Regions from separate parts of the Labrenzia sp. ATLA3 genome, predicted to be linked through region 3. Evidence: riboswitches for the same ligand, from Rfam matches in the RefSeq annotation. Region 3 holds a riboswitch; each other region holds the start of a gene.
What was found. A riboswitch is a leader RNA that binds a small molecule or an ion and turns the genes downstream of it on or off. The one in region 3 is predicted to bind thiamine pyrophosphate.
Positions count from the first base shown of each region.

Region 1: linked by a shared signal. The riboswitch ahead of AC2A6O_RS06945 (ABC transporter permease) and the one ahead of thiO (glycine oxidase ThiO) in region 3 are both predicted to bind thiamine pyrophosphate.
Region 2: linked by a shared signal. The riboswitch ahead of thiC (phosphomethylpyrimidine synthase ThiC) and the one ahead of thiO (glycine oxidase ThiO) in region 3 are both predicted to bind thiamine pyrophosphate.

Region 1 is NZ_JBXUKV010000002.1:532,361-537,594, reverse strand. Features, by position in the region: gene AC2A6O_RS06955 (adenylosuccinate synthase) at 1-743, shown strand, start outside; gene AC2A6O_RS06950 (hypothetical protein) at 1,010-2,749, shown strand; TPP riboswitch at 3,040-3,146, shown strand; gene AC2A6O_RS06945 (ABC transporter permease) at 3,294-4,049, shown strand; gene AC2A6O_RS06940 (ABC transporter substrate-binding protein) at 4,072-5,013, shown strand; gene rpoH (RNA polymerase sigma factor RpoH) at 5,087-5,234, opposite strand, start outside.
Region 2 is NZ_JBXUKV010000010.1:229,716-234,949, reverse strand. Features, by position in the region: gene AC2A6O_RS26360 (GcvT family protein) at 1-1,562, opposite strand, end outside; gene AC2A6O_RS26355 (LysR substrate-binding domain-containing protein) at 1,657-2,583, shown strand; TPP riboswitch at 2,782-2,906, shown strand; gene thiC (phosphomethylpyrimidine synthase ThiC) at 2,997-4,805, shown strand.
Region 3 is NZ_JBXUKV010000001.1:340,644-345,877, forward strand. Features, by position in the region: gene AC2A6O_RS01510 (LysR family transcriptional regulator) at 1-598, shown strand, start outside; gene AC2A6O_RS01515 (thiamine phosphate synthase) at 626-1,231, opposite strand; gene AC2A6O_RS01520 (thiazole synthase) at 1,228-2,001, opposite strand; gene thiS (sulfur carrier protein ThiS) at 2,007-2,204, opposite strand; gene thiO (glycine oxidase ThiO) at 2,188-3,165, opposite strand; TPP riboswitch at 3,327-3,447, opposite strand; gene AC2A6O_RS01535 (P-loop NTPase family protein) at 3,495-4,007, opposite strand; gene AC2A6O_RS01540 (pirin family protein) at 4,166-5,092, shown strand; gene AC2A6O_RS01545 (DUF6030 family protein) at 5,070-5,234, opposite strand, start outside.

The DNA.
Region 1 (5,234 bases), on a different contig from region 3:
AGGCGATCTATGACGAACTGTCCAGCGTGGCCGACAAGGTGCTGCCTTACATGGACAAGGTCTGGTACCTGCTGGATGACCTGCGCCGCCAGGGAAAGCGGATCCTGTTTGAAGGTGCCCAGGGGGCGCTTCTGGACATCGACCATGGCACCTATCCGTTCGTGACGTCTTCCAACACCGTTGCCGGCCAGGCCGCGACGGGCTGCGGCCTCGGCCCGGGGGCGATCAACTATGTGCTCGGCATCACCAAGGCTTACACCACCCGTGTTGGTGAAGGTCCGTTCCCGACGGAGCTTCAAGACGAGGTTGGCGAATTCCTGGGTACGCGCGGGCACGAATTCGGAACCGTGACCGGCCGTCGCCGCCGTTGTGGCTGGTTCGATGCGGTTCTGGTGCGCCAGACCGTCTGTACGTCCGGCATCAACGGCATCGCCCTGACCAAGCTGGACGTTCTTGACGGCCTTGATGAAATCAAGATCTGTATCGGTTACGAACTGGATGGCGAGCGGATCGACTATCTGCCGGCGTCGCAAGGTGCCCAGGAGCGGGTGAAGCCGATCTACGAAAGCCTGCCGGGCTGGAAGGAATCGACCGAAGGGGCACGGACCTGGGCCGATCTGCCGGCGCAGGCAATCAAATATGTGCGACATGTCGAAGAACTGATCGGTGCTCCGGTCGCTCTTCTATCGACAAGTCCGGAACGGGACGACACAATTCTTGTGCAGAATCCGTTCCAGGATTGAGATATGCGACACTAAAAGCACATTATTAAGGACTTAGGTTGCGTGCTGCGAATCACTGCATGCAACCGCCCTTCGTTTTCGGCGTTCCATGTGTGTGTCGAATAGACAAAATTGTGTTAGGAAAAAGGGTACTGCAAGGTTCTCTGTCGCGGCGAACATATTGAAGAAATAGCACCTGTTTTCAAAAAACTTGCTATAAGCCTGAGAAAGAAACGAAATCTCGGGCCCGCAGAACAGATCCTTGCAGTCGGCCGGTAGGCAGGAAGATGGCTGATTACTATTCAATTCTGAAGAAAACGATCGCGTCTTTACCTGAAAACAATGGCGCTGCACGCAGAAGCGTTTACAGCCGTGCGCGCAATGCCATCGTCAATCAGCTCAAAGCCTATGAACCGCCTTTGGCGCCGTCTGAAATCACGGCTGAGCAGCTGCGTCTGGAAGAATCCATCCGCAAGGTGGAGGCCGAGGCTGCACGCGAAAGCCTGGGTCTCAATCCAACCGTTCCCAAGGTTGAAACGCCTGCTCCCGAGCCGGAGGTCGCCGCTCCGCCGGTGACACCGCCGCAGGTTGAGCCAGCCGCAGAGGCTGCACCGGAAGTGCCGGCCCCGCAGGAGCCGGAAGAAACTGCTGCGCCTACGGTGGAAACACCGGCGCCTTCGCCCCTGAAGGAAACCCTTTCTCAGGCTGAAGCCCTTGGCACGGCGGCCAGCCAGGCCGTTCACAGCGCAAAGGAAGCTTCCGACCCGAGCGCGGCGCCCGTGCGCCAGGAACCTTCGTTCGGTGGACCGGCGCAGGCGGAACCGGCGGATGATGGCCTGTTCGAACCGACAAACGATGCAGCGGCATCCGTTTCCGTCGATCAGCCGTACCAAGCTGATGAGACCGGCAAGCCCAAGCAAGAGCGGGCGCCGAAGAAAGACCGCAACAAGCGGTCCAAGCCGAAGGCGTCCGATGCGCTGCGCGGCGATGCATCCGGCAGCCGGACCGTTCCGATTGTGATTGCTGCCGTTCTGCTGGTGTTGGTCCTTCTGGGCGGGGCTTATTTCCTGATACCCGCAGGCGATCAAAGCGCAGACAATGGCACTGTACCTGCCACATCGTCTTCCCAAACGGCTTCGGACAGCCAACCGGTCTCGAATGTGGAGCCGCCGGTCTCGGCAACTGCCGGCGAAGGCGACGAGCCGTCGAAGAACACCGACCGTCTGTTGAACGAAGGCGAGGCGGATGTGGTCGCGCCTGATGCCCGTACGGTGACCACGACGACCATCACCGGACAGTCCGATACCTCTCAGGCCGACACGCCGGCCACCCCCGAGCCCGCTCAACCATCCATCGTCACGAGCACCGATAGCGATCAGACGCCTGCGGCACCCGAAAATCCGGTTGCCGTCCCGGCAGACAATCTGTCGGCGATTTCGCCCGATGACAACGCGCCTGCTCCCTCTGCCTCGGCGGCTGATTCTTCAGTCCAGCGCTCGATCCTTTATGAAGAAGGTGAAGAATCCGGTGGCGCGGGCACTGCGGCGCAAGGTGCTGTTGTGTGGAGTGTCGAGGAAGAAACCAACCTCGACGGTGAAGCCCTGGCGGTTCTGAGTGCGTCCGTCGAAATTCCCGAGCGCGATGTGAAAGTCGACATTCGTATCAAGCCGAATGACGATAACTCCCTGCCGGCCAGCCATCTCGTCGAGATCAGGTACGAGTTTCCGGAAAACTTCGCTGCGGGTGATGTCGTCAACGTTCCGGGTCTCGTCATGAAGCCTACGGAAGAAGCCCGCGGCGACGCGCTGATTGGTGCTTCGGTGAAGGTGTCTCCGGGCTTTTTCTGGATTGCCCTGTCCAGCCTGCCGAACGAGCAGCAACGCAATCTCGCTTTGCTGCGTGAACGCGGCTGGATCGACATTCCGATGCTTTATGAAAACGGCAAGCGCGGTATCCTGACCCTTGAAAAAGGGACTGTCGGTGCGGACGCTGTCGAAAAAGCGATCACGGCCTGGCAGGCCGGGTAAGCACTCTTCGCCTGCCTTGAACATCTGAAGAAGCCGCTTTGCTGCGGCTTCTGCGATGCTGCGCATGGACGCTCATTCCATCGCCATCCTGGCTCAATGAATTGCGAGCCGGGCGAGGACCAGAAATCTCATCTTCTCCGTAGGCTTATCGTTTTTTGCAGGTTACCGACCTGGGTTCTTGCTCACGTGCCCGAGTGCAGGTGCTCCGGGTGGGCGGCGTCCGTCTTTGGCAACGGGTTAAAACCTCTTCACGGCGACTTGCCTTTTTTCGCCGCACAGGGCATGTTCCGACTTGGTCCGAGGGGTGTTCCGGTTTCCGGAACTGAGATGGCGCAACGCCGAACCCTTAGAACCTGATCCGGGTCATGCCGGCGAAGGGACGGAATCCTTAGCCTATTCCCGGATCTCCATTGTCATTTTCGGCTTGTCCGAAGACGGGAGATCCTATGCGTAAGTGTCTGCGACCGCAGCCCTGGCTGCTTATCCGACTGCCGGTATCGGCTCATAAGCGTTCCTGTTTGCGCATTGCAACGGGGCCTATCGGATGATTGTTTTCCTGAAGGCTGTTGCCAGGTCCTTGTTCGGCCTGCTTGTGACCGTGGCGATCTGGGCGGCCATCGTCCATATCTTCGATACGCAGCATTACATTCTGCCCGGTCCGGACCGGGTCTTTGCCGCCTTCGTCAAACATGCCGGCTTTCTGCTGCAACATGCAGGCATCACCGCCTACGAGACCGTGCTCGGCTTCGTGCTGGGGGCTGCGGCCGGGGCGCTGCTTTCCATTCTGTTGTGGCTGTTTCCGGTTGCCGCCAGACTGGCCATGCCGCCCATTCTGGTCACTCAGGCCCTGCCTGTCTTCGCGATCGCTCCGATCCTGGTGCTCTGGCTCGGGTTCGGGCTGGCATCCAAGATCGTCGTCATCATCCTGGTCATCTTTTTCACCGTCACATCGACCTTTTTCGACGGCCTGCAGCGGCTGGACCCGGGGTTGCACGATCTTGCCCGGCTCTATCGTCTGTCTCGTTTGAAGGAACTCTGGTTCTTCCGCCTGCCGTCAGGCTTGCCGGCGTTCGCCTCCGGCTTGCGGGTTGCCGCCGTGTTTGCGCCCATGGGGGCGATCATCGGCGAGTGGGCAGGGGCGAAGGGAGGCCTCGCCTTCATCATGCTTCAAAGCAGCAACCGGATGCAGGCGGACGTGATGTTCGCCGCGCTCATCCTTCTCGCGGCCATGGTGCTGATCATGCGCTTTGCCGTGAACCATCTCACCCGAATTCTTGTTCCCTGGCAGACGCTCAGCTAGCTGCCGCTCAACGGAGGACCTCATGAAAAAACACTTCCTGTCTCTTGTTCTTGCCGCCGGGTTGCTGGCGTCGGGACCGGCGCAGGCCGGCGAGAAACTGACCTTGCTGCTCGACTGGTTCGTAAATCCGGACCACGCGCCGCTGGTCACGGCGCAGACGAAGGGCTTCTTCGAGGCGGAAGGTCTGGACGTTGAGATCATCGAACCTGCGGATCCGGCCATGCCGCCAAAGCTGGTGGCTGCCGGGCAGGGCGATATTGCGGTGTCCTATCAGCCGACGCTTCATGCGCAGATTGAAGAGGAACTGCCACTGAAGTGGATCGGCACGCTGGTGGAAACGCCGCTCAATTCGCTCATCGTGCTGAAAGACGGCCCCATTCAGGAGCTTAAGGACCTGAAGGGCAAGAGCATCGGTTTTTCCGTGTCCGGATTTGAGGATGCGATGCTGGGACAGATGCTGCAATCGGCAGGATTGACCATCGATGATGTGGAGCTGGTCAACGTCAATTTCGCATTGTCGGGATCGCTGCTTGCCGGACAGGTGGACGCTGTGATTGGCGGCTACCGCAATTTCGAGCTGACCCAGCTCGAGATCGAAGGCAAACCGGGCAAGGCCTTCTTTCCGGAAGAAAACGATGTGCCGATCTTTGACGAGCTGATCTATGTGGTCAACAAGGACAAGACGGACGATCCGCGCTTCCAAAAGTTCCTGGCGGCTGTGGAAGCGGCAACCATCTATCTGACCAATCACCCGGAAGAAGCCTGGAATGCCTTCATAGAGGCGTATCCGAACCTCAATGACGAGCTGAACAGACGGGCCTGGTTCGACACGCTGCCACGCTTTGCCAAGCGCCCGGCTGCACTCGACGCGGGCCGCTATCAGCGTTTTGCGGAGTTCATGGCTGAAGCCGGCCTGATCAGCAAGGTCGTGCCGGTGGAGAGCTATACGGCCGAGATCCGGTAATACCTGGCCCGGGCAAAATAAAAGCGCCGGAGCATCGCTCTGGCGCTTTTTCGTTTCTGAAGTATCGCCTGGCTCAGGCGGCCGGCTGGTCCATGGTGCGGGCGCTGTTGCGCACGGCCTTTTGAACCTTTTCGAAGGCGCGAACCTCGATCTGGCGGACACGTTCACGGCTGACACCAAATTCGCCGGACAGGTCTTCCAGCGTCATCGGATCTTCCGAG
Region 2 (5,234 bases), on a different contig from region 3:
CGACCGGCTTTCGGCAGCCGATTGGCAAGGATACCGTCGAGCCAGATTTCCGCCCCGGGGCCGGAAACTTCGAATTTCGTCATGGGTGTCATCTCGACGAGACCGACCGCAGTACGAACGGCGTGGACTTCTTCGCCGACGAAATTGCCTTTTTCAGTCCAGCGCCAGCTATACTGGTCCTTGGCTTCCACGCCCTCAGGCGCAAACCAGTTCGGTATTTCCCAACCGTCAAGAACTCCCCAGACCGCGCCCTTTTTCGATAGGATGTCATAGGATGGCGCAGTCTTTTGAGGGCGCGCGGCCGGCATGTCCTGGCCCGGAAAGTGAAGTTCTGCATGGGTGCCCCAGCTTTGTTTCACCTTCTGGCGCGTCCACTCCTTGTTGGCGTAATCGCCGAAACGGCGTGGATCGAGATCTGACGTGTTGAGGCTGTTGGCGCCTTCCACAATGCGTTCCGACAGATAGTAGCCGATCGCCCCACCCCACAGGATGCCGCCGGGCACGCCTTCGGCAAGCCAGACATTCTCAAGGCCCCAGGCGGGCCCGACCAGCGGTAGTTCGTCAGCAGTCATCTGGAACGGACCACGGACATTGGCCTTGATGCCGACCCGGCCAAGGGCAGGAACCATCTCGATGGCTGTTTCCCAGTTCCAGGCAACGGCGTCGAAGTCTTCTTCCACGAGATCTGCGCCGAACCACTCTGGAACGCCGTTTTCGGCAAAGAGCTTCAGGTGTTCGGTTCTTTCGTAAGGGCCGAACATGAGCCCGTCGCCTTCTTCCCGGAGATAGCCCTCAAAACCCTCGTCGCGGAGGATTGGCATTTCCGGCAGGCCCTGACGCTTGCGCTCGACGATTTCCGGCACCTTATCCGTGATCCAGTATTGATGCAGAATGGGAATGGCGGGGATTTCGAGACCAAGCATGGCACCTGTCTGACGGGCGTAGTTCCCGGTCGCGCAAATAATGTGTTCGCAGATGATCTCGCCGTTATTTGTGTGGATTTTCCATTCCCCGCCGGAGGTTCGCTCGAAGCTCTTTACCTCTGTTTTGAGATGCACCTTGGCGCCAAGGTCGCGTGCCCCTTTCGCCATGGCCTGCGTGACGTCAGCCGGCGCGATATGACCATCATCGGGGTGATAAAGCGCGGCCAGCATATCGGTGTTGTTTTCCAGAAGCGGCCAGAGTTCGCGGGCTTCGGAAGGGGTTACCAACTCGGCGCGAATTCCCTGTACGGCGGCGACGCTCATGTAGCTCTTGTATTCATCGAGCCGGTCGCTTGTATTGGCAATGCGAAGCTGGCCGCACTTGTGCCAGCCGACATGCTGACCGGTTTCGGCTTCAAGACCCTCATAGATCTCGATCGTTTTCGCAATCATCAGGCCGACATTGATATTGCGCGCGTAAGAGGGAATAAGGCCAGCCGCGTGCCAGGTCGAACCTGCGGTTAACTGGGTTCTTTCGAGAAGAGCCACATCCGTCCAACCGCGTTTTGCCAAGCCATAAAGAATTGCTGCGCCGACGCAGCCGCCACCGATTACGACAGCACGAGCATGAGTTCGCATGGGGTCATTCCTTTGGTTGCTTCAACGTGAGATTACCGACCGCAAAACCGGCTTGTAACGTTGCAAAAAATGCAAACTGGCATAACCTGAAATTATGCATCGGTTACGCTCGCTTGTTCCTTCGGCCAATTATCTTTTCGTTTTTGAAGCTGCCGCGCGGCGTGGCAGTTTCACGGCTGCGGCCGAAGAATTGAATGTCAGTCAGCCAGCGGTCAGTAAAACGATCAAGCTTTTGGAAGAGGCGACCGGACTTCAGCTCTTCCGGCGCGAACACAAGCGCCTGGAACTGACGGCGGAGGGGTTGCGGTTCTACAAGGAAATCCAGCAGTCGTTTGACCATTTGCATATGGTGCTGACCTCGCTGAGACGTCAGCTTTCAAAGGACACGGTGCGAGTTTCCTTCTCGACCTCGTTCATTCAGCTTTGGCTGTTGCCGCGGCTGAAAGGTTTCAAGGCAAAGTATCCCGACGTTTCGCTCCACATTGCCGAAAGCAGCCGGGACGATCAGGATCTCATTGTCGAGGATATCGATCTTTCGGCGCGGCTCGGGCGCGGGGAGTGGCCCGGCGTCCATGCCTGGGAATTCGTCACCGAGGAGATCCTCCCGGTTTGCAGCCCGGAGTATCTGCGCGAGCGAGGCCCCATTTCAACGCCGGCACAGCTTCTCAAGCACCCGCTTCTGCATTTTGAGGAGCGACACCGAACGCGTCTGGGTTGGAAAGAGTGGATGATGCATCACTCCGTCCCGGTGACAAAATTGGATCTCGATGCCGTCTTCACCGATGCGCTGGCCTCTATTGAAGCGGCAGTTCACGGCCATGGGATTGCGCTTGGATGGAAACACCTGGTGCAAGACCATGTGCGCGCCGGGCGCCTCGTTTATCCGCTAAAGTCGGTCTATCGATCAGGCGAAACGATTTTCCTCGTCATGCCGGCGCAAAGGCCACCGAAGCCAGGTGCTTTGCTGTTTCGAGACTGGCTTCTTCAACAAAGTGCCGATGCCGCATTCTCTTTTGAGTGAGCGGTGACCAGCCGAACCTTTGACATTTTTCAAAGAGATACGCCGAGATGATTAAGGGCTGAATCGCGCGAATTGACCAAGGAAGTCGAGTGGCGGCACCAGGCTTGGCTAACCTCTAGGGAGGTAGCCAGTCTTGTTAAAAATGCTTCGAACCGTCCCACTTTGCATTGACAATGGCCCCATTTTGACGGTCGATGGCAACGTTACCAGGGGGGTCCCGCCAAGGGGCTGAGATTCTGCTGGGCCGTTCAAGACGGCAGCGCAGTGACCCGTTGAACCTGATCCAGTTCATACTGGCGTAGGGACGGTGCGAGCGCTGCAAGTCTGACGTTGCCCCGGATGCGGGCTGTTGTGGCGTCTTTCCATCTTTCCGGCTTCGAACTGGGTCTCCAACCTGAAGATTGGAGCCTCAAATGAATTTTCCCGTCAAGGCGATCACGTCCGAGATCACCAAAGAGCCGCTGCCGGCCTCGACCAAGGTTTACAAACCGGGTGAAATCCATCCGTTTATCCGCGTGCCCATGCGTGAGATCGCGGTTCATCCGACTGCGGGCGAGCCGCCGGTGGCAGTCTACGATGCCTCCGGTCCCTACACCGATCCGGCCCAATCCATCGACATCGAAAAGGGCCTGCCGCGGCTTCGCACTGAGTGGATCGCCGCCCGCAGTGACACGGAGGAATACGAGGGCCGCATGGTCAAGCCCGAGGACAACGGCTTTGCCAGCGGAGAGCGTCTGACCCCGGGATTCCCGAACCTCAAGACACCACGCCGCGCCAGGGCCGGAAAGGCGGTCACCCAGATGGCCTATGCACGTGCCGGCATCATTACCCCGGAAATGGAATTCATCGCTATTCGCGAGAACCTCGGGCGCAAGGCACTGAGGGGTGAGGCTGGCCGTGATGGCGAGAGCTTTGGCGCCGCTATCCCGGATTTCGTCACGCCTGACTTCGTCCGCGAGGAAGTTGCCCGCGGCCGGGCGATCATCCCGTCGAACATCAACCACCCGGAAGCAGAGCCGATGATCATCGGCCGGAATTTTTTGGTGAAGATCAACGCCAATATCGGCAATTCCGCGGTCACCTCGTCGATGGCCGAGGAGGTCGAGAAGATGGTCTGGGCGACCCGCTGGGGCGCCGATACCGTCATGGACCTGTCGACCGGCCGCAACATCCACAACATCCGTGAATGGATCATCCGCAATTCGCCGGTTCCGATTGGCACGGTGCCGCTCTATCAGGCACTAGAGAAAGTCGGCGGCGTTGCCGAGGATCTGACCTGGGAGATCTTCCGCGACACGCTGATCGAACAGGCAGAGCAGGGAGTCGATTATTTCACCATCCACGCCGGCGTGCGGCTTCACTACATTCCGCTGACCGTCAACCGGGTCACCGGCATCGTCTCGCGCGGCGGTTCGATCATGGCCAAATGGTGCCTGCATCATCACAAGGAGAGCTTCCTCTACGAGCATTTCGAAGAAATCTGCGACATCGCCAGGGCCTATGATGTTTCCTTCTCGCTCGGCGACGGTCTGCGGCCGGGCTCGATTGCCGATGCCAACGACGCCGCGCAATTCGCCGAGCTGGAAACGCTTGGTGAACTGACGAAAACGGCCTGGGCGAAGGATTGCCAGGTCATGATCGAAGGTCCCGGGCATGTACCGATGCACAAGATCAAGGAGAACATGGACAAGCAGCTCGACGTGTGCGGTGAAGCGCCATTCTACACGCTCGGCCCGCTGACGACCGACATCGCTCCCGGCTACGATCACATCACGTCTGGCATCGGCGCGGCGATGATCGGCTGGTTTGGAACGGCGATGCTCTGCTATGTCACGCCCAAGGAGCATCTCGGCCTTCCAGATCGCGACGACGTGAAGACAGGCGTGATCACCTACAAGATCGCCGCTCATGCTGCTGATCTCGCCAAGGGCCATCCGGCGGCGAAGATCCGCGACGACGCGCTCTCGCGCGCCCGCTTCGAATTCCGCTGGGAGGATCAGTTCAACCTGTCACTCGACCCGGAAACGGCCCGCTCGATGCACGACGAGACCTTGCCGAAGGAAGCCCACAAGGTCGCTCACTTCTGCTCCATGTGCGGCCCGAAGTTCTGCTCCATGCGGATTTCACACGACATCCGTGCCGAGGCACAGAAAGAGGGCATGGAGAAAATGGCGGTCAGATATCGAGACGGCGGTGACCTCTATATGCCAAAGGATCGGTAGTTCGTTCACTAAGGGGAGGGGAGATGCAAACTCTCCCCTCAAAAATCACGTCTTGTCAGACACTCAAGCTGCTTTCCAGTCTGGCGATGGCAATTCTCAATCCTTTACTTCAATCCTTTTTGAGCGCGATGCCCGAAGCCAGGACGTGTTCCGGTCTGGTGCGGTTGTGCAGCTTGTCCACTGCCCGGCAATATTTTGCGAATGCAATGCAACGAGAGGGGCGGCACACCCCTGGGCTCGCCGAACTGCGTGACCAGCACGCTTGAGAATTGTTTGGCCGCTTTGGCATTCCAGCGGGATCGAACCAGGATTTCGAGCACGTTTCATTTCCGTCAATAGTCCGCCAGGGCCAGTATTTTACTCCGCAAATGACGATCGCGGCGTCATCAGGATGCCACTTGCTTTTGGGCCTTGGTCGCTCCCGACGAG
Region 3 (5,234 bases):
CGGCGCGCCCGATGGTTTCGGTGTCGCCTATCTTGCGCCTCGGCTGGGCAAACTGACAGAAAAACATCCAGGCTTGACGGTGCAGCTCGTACCCGTTCCGCGATCCTTTTCCCTGTCCCGCCGCGAGGCCGATATTGCGGTAACCATCGACAGGCCGGAAACAGGCCGGCTTGTTGCCGGCAAACTCGTTGACTACTCGCTCGGGCTTTATGCCTCGAAAACCTATCTTAAACGCCGCGGCACGCCAGCCATCGCAAACGATCTTACCGCTCACGATCTGATTGGTTACGTGGAAGACCTGCTCTACTCGCCATCTCTGAATTACGGCACAGAAATTCTGAAAAACTGGACTGCGCGTTTCGAGATAGCCTCGGCTCTTGGCCAGACCGAAGCCGTCCGATCGGGAGCCGGCATCGGCATTCTTCACGATTTTATCGCGCGCGATGACAGCGACCTTGTCGCCGTCCTGCCGGACATAAAGCTTCACCGCGCCTACTGGATGGTGACACACGAAAGCTCACGTCCGCTCCGTCATGTCGCGGTGGTGCAGGACTTTCTACGCGATCAAGTCGTGCGCGATCGAGCTATCTTCGGATAGCAAATATCAGAGCGGAAAGCAGGACCGCTAGCGCCAGCGCTGCGTCGCCTCAATCCATTCCCTCGTGCGCGCTTCCGGATCGGCGTTGCGCGTGATGTCAGTGGCGACGGCTGCGATATCCGCACCATTTTCGAACACGCCAGGAAGACGCTCCGGGTTGAGGCCACCAATGGCCACCAGAGGAAGGCTGCCGATCTGCTGCTTCCACCGGCCGATCTTTTCAAGGCCTTGCGGTGCCCATTTGAGCTCTTTCAAGATCGTCGGATAGACGGGCCCGAGCGCGACATAATCGGGCTCGGTAGCAAGAGCTGTTTGCAGCTCTTCGCCGTCATGGGTCGACACGCCAAGTTTCAAACCGGCTTTGCAAATGGCTGCAACGTCGGCGTCGGCAAGGTCTTCCTGACCAAGATGGACAAAATCGCAGCCCTCTTCGATCGCGAGTTGCCAATAGTCGTTGACGACAAGTTGGCAACCGTGGTTCACGCAAACGCTTCTGGAAGCTGCGATTTCCTTGCGCAGGATGTCTTCGCTTGCGTCCTTGATCCGCAGTTGAACCAGTTTGATGCCAAGCGGCACCAGCCGCGCGATCCAGTCGGAACTGTCAACGATGGGATAAAAAGGATCGAGTTTCATTCAAACACCGCCATTCCAAGAACCGGGGTAGAAGGAACCGCCATGTCGCGAGGTTCCAGGGGTTGGGCTTCACAGGCCAGTCGTCCGGCCTCGATTGCCATCGCAAAGGCCTTTGCCATGGCGACTGGATGTCCGGCCTTTGCGACAGCCGTATTCAACAGCACTGCATCGAAACCGAGTTCTAGAACAGCGGCCGCGTGAGACGGCCGGCCGAGACCGGCATCCACGACAAGAGGAACGCCGCTGAAATGGCTGCGGTAAGCACGAAGGGCATCCAGATTGACCGGCCCTTTCGCCGAACCGATCGGCGCGCACCAGGGCATCAACACCTGACAGCCCGCCTCAACCAGCCGTTCGCCGACGACAATATCGTCTGTCGTATAGGGAAACACCTTGAAGCCGTCATCGCTCAGGATGCTTGCCGCCTCCACAAGGCCAAAGACATCCGGCTGCAGGCTGTCGTGATGGCCGATTACTTCCAGCTTGATCCAGTCGGTGCGAAAAAGGTCCCGCGCCATCCTTGCGGTCGTAACAGCTTCCTTCACCGAATGACATCCGGCTGTGTTGGGCAGTACCTTGACGTTCAATTCCCGGATCAGATCCCAGAACCTGCCACCTGTGCCACTTCCCGCCGTTTCACGCCGCAGAGACACGGTCAGAATTTCTGCACCCGATGCCCTCACCGCATCCGCCAGGATTTGCGGTGAAGGATATTGCGCCGTTCCGAGCAGAAAACGCGATGCGAACGGTTCCCCATAAACTTCAAACATGATCGTCAGCCTCCCTGCATCGGTGACAGGATCTCGATCCGGTCTCCCGCCTCAAGGACGCAATCGCCCCGTTTTTCTGCGCACACCAGATCGCCGTTGCGCGCCGTGGCCAGAAACTCATGGTCATAGGCCAGCTCATCCAGAAGCGCTGCCAGCGTCGCGCTGGCAACTTCCTGAGGTACGCCGTTAATGGTTAGCTTCAAGGGACTTCTCCTGAAGATGTTGCACGATCCTGTCTGCTGCCTCCATGGCAAAATGCGGGGCAAGCAGAAAGCCGTGCCTGTAAAATCCGTTCAGTGACAACGTGTTGCCGGAAAGCGTGACGCGAGGAAGATTGTCGGGATAGGCCGGGCGCAGGCCCGCCCCGGTCTCGATGATCTTTGCCTCCGCAAAGCCCGGATGCAGGCCGTAGGCGGCATTGAGGAGTTCCATGGTCGACCGAACACTGACCGCCTCCCGGTCGCCGCTTTCAATCATGGTCGCCCCGACCATGAAGACCCCGTTGTCACGCGGCACGACATAGACCGGGATGCGCGGGTGCAGAAAACGCACAGGCCGCGAAAGTGAGACATCCGGCGCGTGGAGCAGCAGCATTTCACCGCGAACGGGCCGCAGGTGCGGATCGGGCGCAGCCATGCCGGTACAATCGGCGACAAGATCGGTTGCCGAAGCAAAGTGCTCGGTCTTAAAACTGGCCTCTGCACCGCTTGCAGACACTTTTGCCAGCAACGCCGTGAGAGCTTGCCGAGGATCGAGATGGGCTTCCGCGGCAAAATGAAGTCCCTTTGCAAATCGGCCTGCAAGGTCCGGCTCGAGTGTGCCCAGCGCGTCACTGTCGAGCCATGTAAAGCCACTGGTACGAGATGCAAACCGGTTGAGTTCACCAGCATCGCGCGGCGCGGCAACAACCAGTGTCCCGTTGTGCCTGACCTGCCCTGGCAGAGCCTTGCTCCACCAGCCGATAGATGTTTGCCCGAGCCGCAGAACAACTTCCTCGGCACTCTCCCGCTCGCACCAGGGCGCCAGCATACCGCCAGCAAGCCAGGAGGCACTGGCGGACAGATCCCCGTTCTTTTCCAGCAGCTCAACTTGCACACCGCGCGAGACAAGCTCATGCGCCAGAGCCAGACCGGCAACTCCGGCGCCTTTGATACCGACCTTCATCCCGCCTCTCTTGCCAGGGAGAACGTCAATCGTTCGCCATCGCGGAATGTCTGGTAGACCGCCTGCATTCAACGCTTCTCCGCAAGGACCGGAACAGCCCCGCACTTCGGACAGTCAGCTTGGAAAGGTGGCCGGGGTGGTCGCATTGCGGTGGCAATTGCACTTGGCCGAGAGCACCTTCCCTTCGCCAGCATGACCTGGATCAGGTTCGTCGGGTCCCTGCACTGCGCAATCGCGCCAGCAGTATCTCAGCCTCTTGTCGAGGCCCCCCGGGTGAGCGTCTGTTGTGCCGCTCGTCGGGTGTAACTGTCAAGAGACCGAATAGATCTTCAGCTTCGTTCCTGACATCCGTCCAGAAAGTCGTTGATCTCTGCAAGGGTGCGTAGACGGTAGACTGTCAGATGATGCGGAGGTTCGCGGTAGATGCGCTCCAGCTTGGCTCTGGCCGAGTGTCTGGTTCGCCATATGAACCTCAGGAATTCGACGGTTTGCCAGTTGAACTGCTCCGGGCAGCCTTCCGCCAGATCTGGCCGGCTCTGTCCGTGGTATTGCACGGACCGCTTCACCACCCGAAAAATGCGGCGCGAGACCGGAAAGTCCAACCAGATGAACGTATCGGCGCGCTCGACACGTTCCGCGTAGGTGCTTGAATGGCCGCCTTCGAAGATCCACGCCTCCTTCAGATGAACCTCATGAGTCATCTGGTCCTTTTCCTGCCGCGTCCGTTCATTCCAACCGGACCGGTAGTGGATCTTGTCCATATGGTAGACCGGCAGTCCGGTTTTCTGGCAAAGGGCAACGGCGAGCGTGCTTTTGCCCGAACCCGGGCCTCCAACAATCATCACACGTTTCATGACGCACCAAAGAGAAGCAAGGAAGGGCTGGCCGTTATACAGATCGTGCCGGAGATGAAAACCCGAAACAGACTGTTCAATGGACACTTCAGCTTGTCAGTGCCTATCTACTCCGCAAGACGCCCTGTTGTTTGATGGAGAGGCAGATGAGCTGGTTGAATAGCCCTGATCCCGTGCCGGGAAATGCTGCAAGCTGTGACCCGATCGAAACGATCATCGTACCGCGGACCTCCGATCTCGGCGGATTTTCGGTCAGGCGCGCTCTGCCTTCTGCCAGACGTCGGATGGTTGGCCCGTTCATCTTCTTCGACCAGATGGGACCGGCAGAACTGCTGGTTGGCGGCGGCATTGACGTGCGACCGCATCCCCATATCGGACTGGCGACCGTGACCTATCTCTTTGAAGGCGAGATGTACCACCGTGACAGCCTCGGGACGCAGATCGCAATAGCCCCCGGCGCTCTGAACTGGATGAGCGCGGGCAAGGGCATCGTTCATTCCGAACGCGAACGCCCGGAACGGCTTCAGGAAAAACGCCCCCTGTTCGGCCTGCAGAGCTGGGTTGCCCTCCCCAAACATCTGGAAGAGACAGACCCGACCTTCCAGCATCACGGCACTGACGAACAGCCGGAGTTTTCCGACAAGGGCGCGTCGGTCAGGCTTATTGCTGGTGAGCTCTATGGTCACAAGGCGCCGGTGAAGACAGCCTCCGACATGTTCTATGCGGATATAACGCTGGAACCGGGAGCCAGGATCCCGCTCGATGCGGGGTGGGAAGAACGCGGCCTCTATACCGTTTCGGGCCAGATTACCATCGCAGGCCAGAGTTTCGATCCGGCGCAGCTTCTGGTGTTCAAACCTGGCGATCATCTGGTGATCGAAAACGCATCCCCCCTGCCCGCCCGTTTTGTCGTGCTTGGCGGCGAACCGATGGATGGCCGGCGTTATATCTGGTGGAACTTCGTGTCTTCATCAAAAGAACGCATCGAGCAGGCCAAGGAAGATTGGCGGCTGGGACGGTTCGATACGGTTCCGGGCGACGCGGAAGAATTCATTCCGCTGCCTGAGCGTTAGGGGCCTTGACGCTCCAGCCGCTTTCAAGAGGCGGTGCTTTTTCAAACCGATCGGCGGGACGGATCAGATCCGGCTCGCCAAAGTCCAGAATGATGTTCAGCCGCTGGCGTGCCAACGGGTCACCCGTCAGATCAGGATCTTC